DNA from 3 places in the Desulfosporosinus sp. genome. Region 1 is predicted to be linked to each of the others. Evidence: riboswitches for the same ligand, from Rfam matches in the RefSeq annotation. Region 1 holds a riboswitch; each other region holds the start of a gene.
The links. Region 1 has a riboswitch for S-adenosylmethionine ahead of HGJ98_RS19400 (homocysteine biosynthesis protein). Riboswitches for the same ligand answer to the same signal wherever they lie in the genome.
Positions count from the first base shown of each region.

Region 2: another riboswitch for S-adenosylmethionine. It lies ahead of HGJ98_RS00450 (methionine ABC transporter ATP-binding protein); the one in region 1 lies ahead of HGJ98_RS19400 (homocysteine biosynthesis protein).
Region 3: another riboswitch for S-adenosylmethionine. It lies ahead of HGJ98_RS18740 (homocysteine synthase); the one in region 1 lies ahead of HGJ98_RS19400 (homocysteine biosynthesis protein).

Region 1 covers NZ_JABZFS010000080.1:35,890-40,579, reverse strand. Annotated here, with positions in the region: gene HGJ98_RS19410 (hypothetical protein) at 156-284, opposite strand; gene HGJ98_RS19405 (peroxiredoxin) at 352-912, opposite strand; SAM riboswitch class I at 1,268-1,397, shown strand; gene HGJ98_RS19400 (homocysteine biosynthesis protein) at 1,523-2,719, shown strand; gene HGJ98_RS19395 (NIL domain-containing protein) at 2,725-3,126, shown strand; gene HGJ98_RS19390 (UPF0280 family protein) at 3,127-3,900, shown strand; gene HGJ98_RS19385 (CapA family protein) at 4,276-4,690, shown strand, end outside.
Region 2 covers NZ_JABZFS010000002.1:87,054-91,743, forward strand. Annotated here, with positions in the region: gene HGJ98_RS00435 (6-phosphofructokinase) at 1-623, opposite strand, end outside; gene hisZ (ATP phosphoribosyltransferase regulatory subunit) at 747-1,898, opposite strand; gene HGJ98_RS00445 (YerC/YecD family TrpR-related protein) at 1,898-2,227, opposite strand; SAM riboswitch class I at 2,409-2,506, shown strand; gene HGJ98_RS00450 (methionine ABC transporter ATP-binding protein) at 2,606-3,631, shown strand; gene HGJ98_RS00455 (methionine ABC transporter permease) at 3,621-4,280, shown strand; gene HGJ98_RS00460 (MetQ/NlpA family ABC transporter substrate-binding protein) at 4,358-4,690, shown strand, end outside.
Region 3 covers NZ_JABZFS010000077.1:78,092-82,781, reverse strand. Annotated here, with positions in the region: gene metA (homoserine O-succinyltransferase) at 1-385, opposite strand, end outside; gene HGJ98_RS18740 (homocysteine synthase) at 400-1,692, opposite strand; SAM riboswitch class I at 1,818-1,924, opposite strand; gene crcB (fluoride efflux transporter CrcB) at 2,060-2,434, opposite strand; gene HGJ98_RS18730 (LysR family transcriptional regulator) at 2,653-3,576, shown strand; gene HGJ98_RS18725 (radical SAM protein) at 3,641-4,690, shown strand, end outside.

The DNA of each region.
Region 1 (4,690 bases):
ATGTTTCTATGGATAAAATCCTTCCAAGCGAAAAGCCGGGCTTAAGCCCGGCTTTGAGGTGTCTTTTTCTTGAATGGAGAATTTTTGCCTCGATCTGGTTTCCCTGTCTGTGCTTTATCCGTTGCTTTATTTGACATCTAGATGCCTCCCCTGTCTTAGCTAGGATTATACGTTGTTTGTCCATCCCGGCCATAATCTGTCCGTCCGTCCTGATCCGCTTGGTGGCTATAGGGTAGGTCTTCACGTTTAGGAAATGGTTTTTTACTTTTCTTTGGCTGATCCATAAGTATTCCTCCCTATTGTTGGAATACCTTTAGAATACCCTATGATTTAATAATTATTAGCATTGAATTAGACTTTTCCCACGAATTTAAAATCCTTAAGGATACCAGTCATTCCAGGCTTCCAGTATGCAGGTACCCCAAGGCCAGTCGTTTCTTCATAGATCAGTCCCTGTATAACCCGAATAATCTCAGAGACGTTACGGCCAACCTCGGGAGGATAGAGACTGGCATACTGCACCTTATGATTAGGAGAAATAATATAGGTAGCTCGGTAAGCGATTCCTAATTCTGCTCTAAGGACGCCATATTGATATGATATGGAGTGTGAACGGTCAGATAGGAGGGGATAATGTATGGTACGTGCAGAGGGAGATGTTTCTGCGAAGACCTTATGAGAATAGACACTGTCTGTACTAATAGCTAAAGTTATTACACCAAGTTTTTGAAATGTCTCCTGTTGGGCAGCCACGGCTGCCAATTCTGTCGGTCAAACAAAGGTAAAATCGCTGGCATAGAAGAATAGGAGAACCCATTGATTTTGGAAATCCTTTAGGCGAATCGTTACTTTTTTACCATTTTGGTATGCCTCGGCTTCGAAATCTGGCGCATGTTGGGTTGGATAAATCATGTAGGAACCTCCCCTCAATATACACTCTGTTTACTCTATGTTATCCAGAGGTAGTTTGACACGTTAGGGTAGATGGAGCAAGGAATCATCCTACAGCCTTTAAGTTTGGGATATAAATGACAAAAAAAGATCTCCTTAGGGTCTAAGGAGATCGAAAGAAGAGGACTAACTACATGAAGAAAACGAAAAAGACTTGATACTATTATATGTAGGAATATGTCGTATTATATTATGTCTAAGGCATGAAATATTTTACATTAGTTGGCTCCAACTTCAGGCTAACATTAACAAAAAGTTTATGTTGACATGATATAAACTAGATGTTAGACTCAGCGTAATGAATTTAATTAATAAGCTCTTATCCGGAGTGGTGGAGGGACTAGCCCTATGAAACCCGGCAACCAGCTTGATGCGCGACGATGTCATGGCGTGGACAAAGCATGGTGCTAATTCTTGCAGGAGAAGATTTTCCTGGCAGATAAGAGGAGTGTCGAATATTTGAGATTTTGGCCTCTTCTATCACAGAAGAGGTCTTTTCTATTAGGTAATTTTTCTCTCGTCTATAGTTTATTAGTACAAGGGTGTATCAAATCTGGAGGTGGAGATCGTCATGGGTGTAGAAAAAACATATGCAGAAATTAATGCAAAGATCAAAGCAGGCAAAGCAGTAGTGGTGACAGCTGAGGAGCTTATCTCCCTAGTAGAAGAAAAAGGCCTCTCCAACGCAGCCCAAGAAGTCGACGTGGTAACGACGGGCACCTTCGCTCCGATGTGTTCCTCAGGTGCCTTTTTAAGTTTTGGGCATACAGCCCCACGTATGAAAATGCAGAAAGTTTGGCTGAACGGGGTAGCCGCTTACACAGGAATAGCGGCAGTTGATGCCTATATCGGTGCGACGGAGATGCACGAAGATGATCCTCTTAACAGTAACTATCCGGGGGAATTTAGATATGGCGGAGGACATGTTATTGCGGACCTCGTGGCACGCAAACCTGTTAAATTAAAAGCACTAGCCTATGGTACAGACTGTTACCCTCGTCGCAATTTAGAAACGACTATTACATTGGATGAGATCAATGAGGCAATTCTATTTAATCCTCGCAATTGCTATCAGAATTATAACTGTGCCGTCAATCTAACCGACCGAACGATTTACACGTATATGGGAATGATCAAGCCCAATTTAGGTAATGCCAATTTTTCTACAGCAGGACAACTGAGCCCGCTTTTGAAGGACCCCCATTTCAAAACAATTGGTGTGGGAACAAAAATTTTCCTCGGCGGCGGAATTGGTTATGTTGCCTGGAACGGTACTCAACATTTTCCATCCATGATTGACTTAGATGGTAAAGAACTGGGTAGTGCAGGGGGAACACTGGCTGTTACAGGGGATCTGAAGCAAATGAGTCCGCGATGGCTTGTTGGTACCAGTTATCTAGGGTATGGAGCAACCCTGAGTGTTGGAATCGGCATACCGATCCCAATTCTAAATGAGGAGATTGCCCTATATGCTGCTAAGAAGGATGAGGAATTGTTTGCTCCCGTAGTCGACTATGGGGAGGCTTATCCTTCATTTACTCCGGGTAATCTGGGATATGTTAGTTATGCAGACCTTAAGAGCGGAAAGATCACTGTCAATGGTAAAGAAGTATCCACGGCTCCTTTATCGAGTCTGCCCCGGGCCCGTGAGATCGCAGCTACTTTAAAAGGGTGGATTCAAAAAGGAGAGTTCCAGTTAACAGAGCCGGTTAAAACTCTTCCCTCACCCGCTGATGGCGTTATCGCTCACAGTTTAAAGGAGGATTGATGAAAGTGTCGCCGAAGAGAATAGTATTGCGTTTTGGAACAGACATCTCCGTTAAGCCTATTGTGTACCGCTTGGTTAAAGATTACGATTTAGTGGTGAATATCGTTAAAGCGGACGTCAACCCGCAAAAAGAAGGTACAATGATCTTAGAGGTTACCGGAGATCAGAGTGAAAACGGACTAAACTATTTGCGAGATCTGGGGGTTTCAGTTCAAGCCCTCAATCAAGAAATCGTACGCAATGAAGAGAAATGTGTCATGTGTGGAGCGTGCACCGGGGTTTGTCCAACGGGCGCCTTATATATGGAACGCCCATCGATGGAAGTGCGCTTCGATGGGGATCAATGTGTTTTTTGTCAGCTTTGTGTGAAAGTCTGCCCAATGTGGGCCATGGAGGTTCGTCTGTAATTGGATTTTACGGAACGCACTTATCGGGAGTATCACCGCCAAGAGGATCTGGTACATTTTCAGATTGTTGTGGAAGAAACTGATTTGGATATTGGAATACGAAAAGAACGATTTTCCCCCGAACTGGTAGAGTGGGTAGCAGAAACCATTCGAGCCTGTCGCAAGCCACTTGAAGATTATATTCAAGTTGATCATGATTTTGTAAGTTCTTTAACACCATACACAGTTTTACCAGATGCTCCAGTAATTGTTCAGACTATGGCAGAAGCCGGACGCCTTGCCGGAGTGGGTCCCATGGCTGCAGTTGCAGGAGCCGTGGCAGAATGGGTTGGAAAATCCATTGCCAAGCGCTCCCGGGATGTGATTGTGGAAAATGGCGGGGATGTTTTCATGCGTACCAGTCGGATTCGCAAGGTTGGGATTTATGCTGGGGAATCCCCTTTGTCTAATCGAATTGCAATTGAGGTTAAACCGGAACAGACTCCTCTTGGAATTTGCACATCTTCAGGAAAAATAGGTCACTCCTTGAGTTTTGGTCAAGCCGACGCCGTAGTCGTCCTTTCACCCTCGGTTCCCTTAGCGGATGCAGTAGCCACGGCAACGGGAAACCTTGTTCAGACTGTGGAGGATTTAGAAGGAGCCCTTGAATTTGCTTCTCGGATTAAAGGGGTTACGGGTGTTCTAATCATCAAAGACGAACGCTTAGCTGTTTGGGGAAATGTAAAGCTGCTACCGATAAAAGCTTGTCATCCTGAGCACAGCGAAGGATCTTAGCCCCATCGTTTTATTAGTATAATTCCGTACGAAAGGACCGAGGCGCCAGCCTCGGTTTTTCTTAAAAAAAAGAAACCTCCCCGTCGGGAGGTTTAAGTTTTTGCGCTAATGTCTTTAATTTCTTTTATATAACTTGTACAATACAAATTTAGCACGAATTGAAGGAGGAATCAATGCCCATTTTTTAGGAGTTTTTGATAAAAGGGAGTTAATTAATCATAAAACCAAATTTTAGAATAGATTTATGTTCCATTTTGAATATATTCTCGAAATTGGAAGGAAACCTCCACCTTTTATCGAAACTAACATAGAAAGAGGTGATAATTTCTGAAACGTTCAAGACTCATTGTTATAGGATTTTTATGTTTAACTTTATTGGGATGTGGGGTTCAACCGACGTTAGCACCTAAAATTTCAACGCCAGGCGTTGGAGGGTCAGGGGAAATATCCCCGGAAAAAGAACCAAAAACTCCTGTCCGAAAAACCGTTACTCTAGTGGCAACTGGGGACATTCTAATGCACAATACTCAAATAGCCTCCGGTCAGCAGGCGGACGGAACCTTCCGATTCGACACTTTCTTCGCTCCTGTAAAATCCTTAATTCAGTATGGTGATTATGCTTCTACCAACTTCGAAGCAGCAATGGCGGGTAGAGATTCAGGTTATACAGGATATCCTAAGTTTAATAGCCCGGATGAAATGGCTGCAACTCTTAAAGAAGCAGGCTATGACTTGGTCATCACCGCGAATAACCATATTTTAGATAGAGGTTACTCGGGCGCGATAAAAA
Region 2 (4,690 bases), on a different contig from region 1:
TTGTAGGGGATTTCAGGAATCAGAATAACATCTGCTCCTCCTGCAACCCCAGCGTACAAAGCAATCCACCCGGCATATCGCCCCATAACTTCAAGAACCATAACCCGGTGATGTGATTCAGCGGTGGTATGTAAACGGTCTAAGGCTTCTTGAGCTGTATCCACCGCGGTTTGAAAGCCAAAGGTCTGATCTGTGGCCATTAGATCATTGTCAATGGTCTTGGGTATACCGATGACTTTAAGGCCTTTATTGGCAAACTCAAGAGCAATCTTCAAACTTCCGTCTCCGCCAATCGCTAGTAATGCGTCCACTCCATGACCTTGTAAATTACGAATCACGTCCTCTGAACGGTCGACAGGTTGAATAATCCCTTTCACTTTCGTTTGATAGGCAAAAGGGTTATCTCGATTCGTAGTTCCTAGAATCGTACCTCCACGTGGTAAAATACCCGAGACATTCTGCAGAGACAGAGGCACAAAATCTCCTTCTACCGCTCCACGGAAACCGTCCCTAATGCCGAGCACTTCAATCCCATATCCGTGTGCACTCTTAGCAATTGCCCGAATCACCGCATTAAGCCCCGGGCAGTCTCCCCCGCCCGTGAGTACCGCAAGTTTACTCAATTATTACACCCCTTAATCTAGATGTAGTCCTACTAGGTAATTATATAATATTCTAATATAAATGTGTATTAAACCTGTCTTAACCAAACTGTCCTCTGTCTGTAAGAAATTCATGAATAGCCCTTAATCGATGCATAAGACCTGCGCAATATTCTTATTCATCGCTATTTTCTGTGCCTCATCATTTCCTAAAGTTCCGAGGGCCATCTCTATGCGTTTTCCCTGGGCCCTTAAAGCTTGGCTTTGACGAATCACCTGCTTAGCATCTGATCCATATACCAGTACATCGGCTCCCTGTACTGCCGGAAGTGGAAATTGTTCTAACAAATTCCCTAAGTGTATTGCAAACCCAGTTGCAGGTTGTGGAATTCCAAAGTCAGCATATAAAGCGTCATACCGTCCGCCCTCAACAATGGGAAAACCCATTCCTGGAACATACCCTTCAAAAACCGCTCCAGTATAATATGAAAAGCCGCGAAGTATTCCTAAATCTAAGGAAACCTTCTCTCGAACTCCGAAATCCTCTAAATACTGATAAATTTTTCTTAACCTTTCAACTGCTTCTCGAATTGCAGGTTGCTCACTCCAGCCTAGAACTTCATCGAGAATTTCCTCTCCTCCGTGAAAATGAGGCAACCGCAGTAATAGTTCCTGAACCCGTTCTGGCAGCCCACTTTGTCTAACACAGCTTTCCACACCCACCATATCCTTACGAGCTAATACTTCTTCCAGCTTGGCCTGTATCCCCTCATTTACCCCAGCTTCAAGCATGAGCCCCGAAAAGATTCCCATATGACCAAGGTTAAACTGGTAATTCTCTAGGCCTAAACCCGCAATAGCTTCCACCGCAAGAGCAATCACTTCCGCATCAGCGAGTTCTTGGTCAGAACCAACAAGTTCCACACCCACTTGACGGAACTCTCTATGCCTAACTGTAGTGTTACGATATACATCTGCCCCATAACACAAGCGCAGCGGAAATTCTCCCCCCCTCATACGTGTGCTAACTAGGCGGGCAATGGGAATGGTCAGTTCCGGGCGGAGGGTTAATATTCGTCCTTCCCTATCAAAGAACTTGTATAACAAATCATCTTGTTCAATATCCGGCTGAACACAAGCAGAATACTCCAAGGTTGGAGTTAATACTTTTTCATAAGACCATTGTCGAAAGAGCGCCAGAATTTTCTTCTCCAGACCCTCTTGCACTGCAATTTCCTCAGGAAGTAGATCCCGCATTCCTTTTGGTATACGTAACCCTAGATTAGTTCTTAGCATCATAATTCTCCTTCATAGCTTTCGTGCTTTTCATTTTGTTCTTTCAAACGCCGCAAAATCAGTTGGTAGCCATCTGCCCCGAAATTTAAACAACGTTTTACCCGACTGATGGTTGCAGTACTTACTCCTGTCCTTTCCGTAATTGCTGTATAGGTCTCATTTCTCTGCAGCATCTTAGCAACCTCAAGGCGCTGCGCCAAAGCCTTGATTTCAGCAACCGTCGCAATATCTTCAAAGAACCGATAACACTCTTCTTTGCTCTTAAGCAATAAAACTGCTTCAGCTAGGGCATCCGTTAAAGGGTTCCTTAATCGTTCATCACTTGACATAGCATTCCCTCCTACACCAAACAAGATCACTGTCTTACTTTAATCTATTAAAGCGTTGTGTTATTGTCAAGCTTTTTTATGCGTTGAGTCAATATTTTAACGCTTGCAAATCCTATATCCCATATGCTAAAATATAGACAGCTTTTAGTAGCATTTTGATACAATAAAACCTAATAGTAGACTCTTATTCAGAGTAGGTGGAGGGACTGGCCCGATGAAACCCGGCAACCGGCATTTTGCACGGTGCTAACTCCTGCAGAGAAATCTGGGAGATAAGAGGAAAACCGAATGGCACTCCGCGGGTTTTCTTCGCGGAGTTTTGTTGTGTATAATTGCCGACAAAGTGTTCCCGAATTTAAAACAAAGGAGCAATAACCTTTGATTCAAATTAAAAAATTAGTAAAGAAATACTCCTCTCGCCAAGGCGACGTCATCGCCCTTGATAATGTATCCTTGAACATATCGCCAGGGTCCATTTACGGGATTATCGGATTAAGCGGTGCTGGAAAAAGCACACTGGTTCGCTGCTTAAATCTACTTGAGAAACCAACGAGCGGACACGTCATCGTTGCCGGTCAAGACCTGCCCCTACTTTCTAGCAAGGAACTCCGGCAAGCCCGGCAGAATATCGGAATGATATTCCAGCATTTCTACCTCCTTCAATCAAGAACCGTAGCAGAGAATATTGCCTTTCCTTTAGAAATAGCTGGAGTTTCTAAGAAGGAAATCTCGATACGTGTCAAAGAATTACTCCATCTAGTGGGTCTCGAAGACAAAACGGATGTTTACCCAGCTCAGTTGAGCGGGGGGCAAAAACAGCGGGTCGGCATTGCTCGAGCCCTTGCCACTAAACCGCAAGTCCTCTTATGCGATGAAGCCACATCTGCCTTAGATCCCCAGACCACCCTTTCTATTCTAAACCTCCTGCGTGATATTAATCAAAAACTTGGCTTAACAATTGTAATGATTACCCATGAAATGAAAGTCGTCAAAGAGATCTGCACGGATGTTGCGGTTATTCACGAAGCCCGCATCGTTGAAAACGGTCCCGTCGAGTCTGTATTTATTAAACCTCAGTCAGATATCGCAAAACAGTTTATCTCAACGGTTTTTCCAAACGAACTCCCTGCCGACCTTCTTAAAGAGCTTGCAACCCACAAAGACTCAGAAATTGTTCGCATTCAATTCCTCGGTTCTCGAGCCTCGGATCCAATCATCACGGACTTACTGCGTAATTGCGATGTCCGAGCTAATATTCTCTATGGAAGTATTGACCACTTAAGATCCACCTTGTTTGGTACACTTACTATAGAACTCCTAGGAAACTCCGACCAACTCAAAGAGGCTCATCGCTATTTGGCAGCTCGCAAATTAAATGTGGAGGTGATTCACCGTGAGCTTTGATATCGCCTCACTTTTCCAGCTTATTCTGCCTGCAACCGGCGAAACTCTCTACATGGTAGTCGTTTCAACGCTGCTCGCCTACCTCATAGGACTCCCGTTAGGTATCATTTTGGTCGTCACCTCACCTGGGCATATCATGCCTAACCCTTGGGTTGAAAGAACTTTAGGAACCGTCATCAACATCTTGCGTTCCGCTCCGTTTATTATCCTTTTGGTAGCCTTAATCCCATTCACTCGCTCAATTATTGGTACATCCATTGGTACAACCGCTGCTATTGTCCCACTCGTCATCTCAGCTGCCCCTTTCGTCGCTCGAGTGGTTGAAAGCTCCCTCAAAGAAGTACCCTACGGTGTTATCGAAGCTGCTTTATCCATGGGGGCATCCCCCCAACAGATTATCCAAAAAGTCCTTCTTCCAGAGGCAAAGGCCTCTCTTATTCTAGGCGTTGCCATCACGACAATCAGCGTCATCGGCTACACTGCTATGGCCGGTACCGTTGGCGGAGGTGGGTTAGGAGACTTGGCCATTCAATATGGTTATAACCGTTTCCGGACCGATATTATGGTCATCACCGTCGTCATTCTAGTCGTGATTGTTCAAATAATACAGTCCCTTGGAACCGCGCTGGCACGCAAGCTTACACATTAATCTTTGGCTATGAACCTCACTCTTTCCACACTTTATTAGCAGCACACCAAAAGTAAACAAATAGGAGGAAGAAAATCATGTCAAGAATCAAAAACCACCGCTATTTTACCCTATTACTCGCTGTATTGGTCTCTCTTTCCCTCGTGCTCTCCGGCTGTGGCAGTACTACCGAAGCACCAAAAACCGGATCTGACACACCCTCAACTAACACCGTACTCAAAGTTGGTGCAACCCCAATACCTCATGCAGAAATCCTCGAACACATTAAACCAGCTCTACTCAAAGAAGGCATTGACCTCCAAATTGTGAACTACACTGATTATGTCCGACCGAACTTAGACTTAGATACTGATGATATTGACGCTAATTTCTTCCAACATACGCCGTACCTAGATTCATTCAACCAAGAC
Region 3 (4,690 bases), on a different contig from region 1:
CAAGAATGGTTTTAAATTCATCCCAATAGGTGACCTCTTCAAATTCTAAGTGCTCTACCGGTGCCCCAGTAATAATCATACCGTCAAACTTTTGGTTTTTAATGTCATTAAAACTTTTATAAAAGGAATCTAAGTGCTCCTGAGCGGTATTTTTTGAGACATGTGTGTCAATACGCAAAAGCACAATATCAACTTGTAAGGGGGAATTGCCTAGGAGTCTTAAAAGCTGTATTTCGGTTGTTTCCTTAATTGGCATAAGGTTGAGTATGATGATTTTCAAAGGACGAATATCTTGATGAAAGGCCCTGTCTTCCCCCATCACAAAGATGTTTTCTTGGTGCAATATATCGAGAGCCGGTAAATTTTCAGGTATTTTGATTGGCATATAGAACCCCCCACTTAAACCTTTTGACTTGCTACTAGGGCTTGATCTAAATCATATAATAGATCGTCAATAGTCTCTATTCCGATGGATAAGCGAATCATATCTGGTGAAACTCCTGCGCTGCGTTGGGATTCTTCGTCGAGCTGTTGATGTGTGGTGCTGGCAGGATGAATGACCAAAGATTTGGCATCCCCAATGTTTGCTAAATGAGAAAATAGTTTGAGGCTGTTAATAAATTTCTTCCCTTCATTCAGACCGCCTTTGAGACCGAAGGTGAAGATCGCGCCAGATCCTTTAGGCAAGTATTTCTGAGCAAGCGCATAATAGGGGCTTGTTTCAAGATCTGGGTAGTTAACCCAAGTGACTAAGTCATGTTGATCAAGAAATACTGCAACCTTTTTGGCGTTTTCAACATGGCGTTCCATACGTAGTGGGAGTGTTTCCAATCCTTGCAGGAACAAGAACGAGTTAAACGGGGAAAGGCAAGCTCCAGTGTCTCGGAGAAGAGATACTCTGGCCTTGGTGATATAGGCAGCATTACCACAGGCTTCGGTAAAGACAATGCCGTGGTAACTAGGATCTGGCTGACTGAGTCCTAAGAACTTGCCGTTATTCCAGTCAAATTTTCCTGAGTCAACTATTACTCCTCCAATAGAAGTGCCGTGTCCGCCAATGAATTTAGTTGCAGAATGAACGACGATGTCTGCTCCGTGTTCGATAGGGCGACACAAATAGGGGGAGGCAAAGGTATTGTCAACGATAAGAGGAAGACCATTTTCGTGAGCAATATTGGCAATTGCCTCTAGGTCGGCAACATTTATGAGTGGATTACCGATAGTCTCTGTGTAGAGAGCTTTCGTATTTTCTGTAATTTTTAAGCGGAATTCCTCTGGTTTATTGACATCAACGAAATGGACTTTGATGCCAAGCTTTGCGAAGGTGTAGGCGAACAATGTGAAAGTGCCACCGTAAAGAGAACTTGAAGCGACAATTTCATCCCCAGCTTGTGCGATATTTAGAAGAGCATAGGTTATGGCAGCTTGCCCGGAGGCAGTCGCGAGTGCTCCGATCCCCCCTTCAAGTAGGGCAATACGTTGCTCAAAAACGTCTTGTGTAGGATTAGTAATCCGAGTGTAGATATTGCCAGACTCTTTTAAAGCAAATAAATTGGCAGCATGATCTGTGTCGTTGAAGACAAAGGAGGACGTCTGGTAGATTGGAACGGCACGTGAATTTGTCGCGAGATCTGGGCTTTGTCCTCCATGCAGGGAAATCGTTTCGATACCTAGTTGTCGTTGTTCAGTCATGATAATTCCTCCTTATTTTTGGTAGAGATACTGTTTTTAGACCTATGAGTTGATTAAGGATGAAAAAGGTTTAAATAAAAACGACCGCTTCAAGAGAAGCGGTCGTTATGTTATTTAACGCGCTACTCTCATCTTTCAGAACCTATGGTTCTGCTGGAATTAGCACCTTATAGTTTGCACTATCGGTTGCCGGGCATCGTAGGGCCAGTCCCTCCGCCACTCTTGATAAGAGAAATTCAATATTCAATTGTTCTGATTGGAATATAGCTACTATAAAACAAATTTGAGTCTGTGTCAACGCTTAGGATGATGCCAATTTTTGGGTGTAACACGCGTGTCAAAAAGGACCATCCCCCTTGTCACACCTCTAGAGTAAACGTGCTAAACTTACTCCCAGGGCCACGCCACAGAAACCTACAATGATGCTGAGTAGGGTATATAATGCTGCAGTCAAATAGCTACCGCCTTCTATTAAGGAAATTACCTCAAAGCCAAAGGTCGAGAACGTTGTGAAAGCCCCTAGGAAACCCACCCCGATTCCAAGACGCCATAGAGGGCTGACATTTAAGCGTTCGATAAATAAAATATGTAAAAATCCTAAGAGAAAAGCCCCAGTGATATTAATTAGAAATGTATGCAGAGGGAAGTCCTGGCTCCATTTGTTCGATATCCATACCCCGAGGCCATAGCGTGAAAGAGCTCCAAGTGCTCCCCCAACCGTAATAACAAGTATTGTTTGCATTGCTTTAACCTCTTATCCTAAAATAAAGTAAACATGTATCTTTATCATAATACCTTGGAAAAATATTAACAACTATAGATGAACCAAGGTGTCAAAAAGGACCGTCCCCCTGTCACGAAAAGGAGAAGATTGTTAGGGATAGGACGTTGTGGAATGCTAGGAAAAGAAGTATCATTATCAATATACAATCATAGATCTAGAAACTAGAGGTGTAACTTGTGATTATTGATCCCTTAAAAATATTCGTAACAGTTGTCGAACATAAGAATTTCTCGCATGCTGCAGAGGAACTTTATCTTTCTCATCCCGATGTCAGTTTGCAGATCCAGAGTTTGGAAGAACAACTCGGCACAAAGCTAGTTGATAGCTCATCCAATCATCTGGAACTGACGCAATCAGGTGAGATATACTATGAATACGCTAAGCAAATTTTGCAATTGCAAGATAAGGCAAAACAGGAGATTAAAAGAATTTCAAATGTAGTTACTGGAAGTTTGAGGGTAGGTGCAAGCTATACAATTGGGGAATACATTTTGCCCTTTGTCGTGGCTGAATTTGCTGCTCAATATCCGAAAGTGGAGATTGAAACCTCAATTGCTAATACGGGGGATATAATTCGAGGGGTACAAGCTAATCACTTAGACATTGCTCTTGTGGAGGGAGAAGTCGATCATTCAGACATCCTTGTCCGCCCATTAATGGAGGATGAAATTATTTTGTTAGTACCTAACCAACATCCCTTGGCAAGACTTCCCATTGTTACTTCTGAGCATCTCCAAGACCAAGTATGGATTCTCAGGGAAAGTGGTTCTGGTACTCGTGCGTTTAGCGATAAGCTCTTCAAGGAATGGGGCATTCATGCTAGAAGGTCGTATATCTTTGGAAGTGGCCAAGCCATTAAACAGGCTGTAACCGCTGGCTTAGGAATTGCACTCGTCTCACGTTGGATTGTGAGAAAGGAGTTAAATGCGAAAGAGTTTAAGACGATCAAATTAAAAGGGAATCCACTTACGCGTTCTTTTTACTTAATAGGACCGAAGGATCCTGAAGCGTCTGAGGCTAGGGAGGTTTTTACGGAGCAACTCTTAACTCTGGAGTCTACTACATGGAGAAAACTGAGTAAAAAAGGAATTGCAATTTAGTGAATAATGGCAAGGATTAGAGTCATATCGATAAAAAGGCTAAGATTAAGAGAGGTGATCGAGAATGAAAGATGTAGTTGAACTTGTGTTTCGTCCTACGCCTTCTATAGAGCGTCTTTATCTGGAGTTAACCAACCGTTGTAACTTGTCTTGTGAAATGTGTTATCGCCAGAAGTGGCAAGAACCTTTGGGAGATATGTCAACTGGAATCTTAAAGGCAATTGCAAGTGAGGTGGAAGTTTTTCCTGATCTTCAAGAGGTAATCCTTGGAGGTATTGGTGAACCGACGATTGCCAATAATTTTAGACGTGCCGTGGAGCTATTCGCTTCACGGTATAAAGTTTCTGTAACAACGAATGGAACTACGTTAGATAGTGAATTAATTAATTTTCTAATTAAAAGTAAAATAGCAAAGATCATTTTATCTGTAGATTCCACCGATGTACAGACATTTGCCGCCATTCGTCATGAAAACATACAAGGAATCTTAGAAAGTACACGTCTTATAACAGAGCAAAGTGGTAACGGAGGACCGGAGGTGATATGGGAATTTGTAGTCATGAAAAGCACTCTCCCTTATCTGGTAGAGACCGTACGCCAAGCAGCCAAGCTAGGCGTAACTAGAGTCTTCGTTTCTCATCTTCTGCCGATGAGAGAAGAAATGATGGCAGAAACTCTTTACTATCCCACCAAGTCTGCAGAGATGGATAAAGTATTCCAAGCCGCTTTCATCGCTGGATTAGCAAAAGGCGTGGAAGTAGTGCTGCCTAAAAGTGAATTAAAAACAGATCGATATTGTAAGTTCGTCGAAACTCAAAGCGCCGTCGTCCGTTGGGATGGTCAGGTTACTTCTTGTTATCGATTCTTGCATTCTTATCCAGAGTATGTGTTTGGGAGATATAAGCAGATTGATTCACATAGTTTTGGTTCTATAGAGAAGCAATCCTTGCTCGGAATTTGGACTACGCCTGAATTTATGAGGTATCGATATCATGTTTTGCACGGAGAATACGCATCATGTACTGATTGTAACTGGGTTGATGGTTGTGACATGGTTCTTCGGGCAGATATGGATTGCCTAGGTCATGCGCCTTCTTGTGGTGATTGTCTTTGG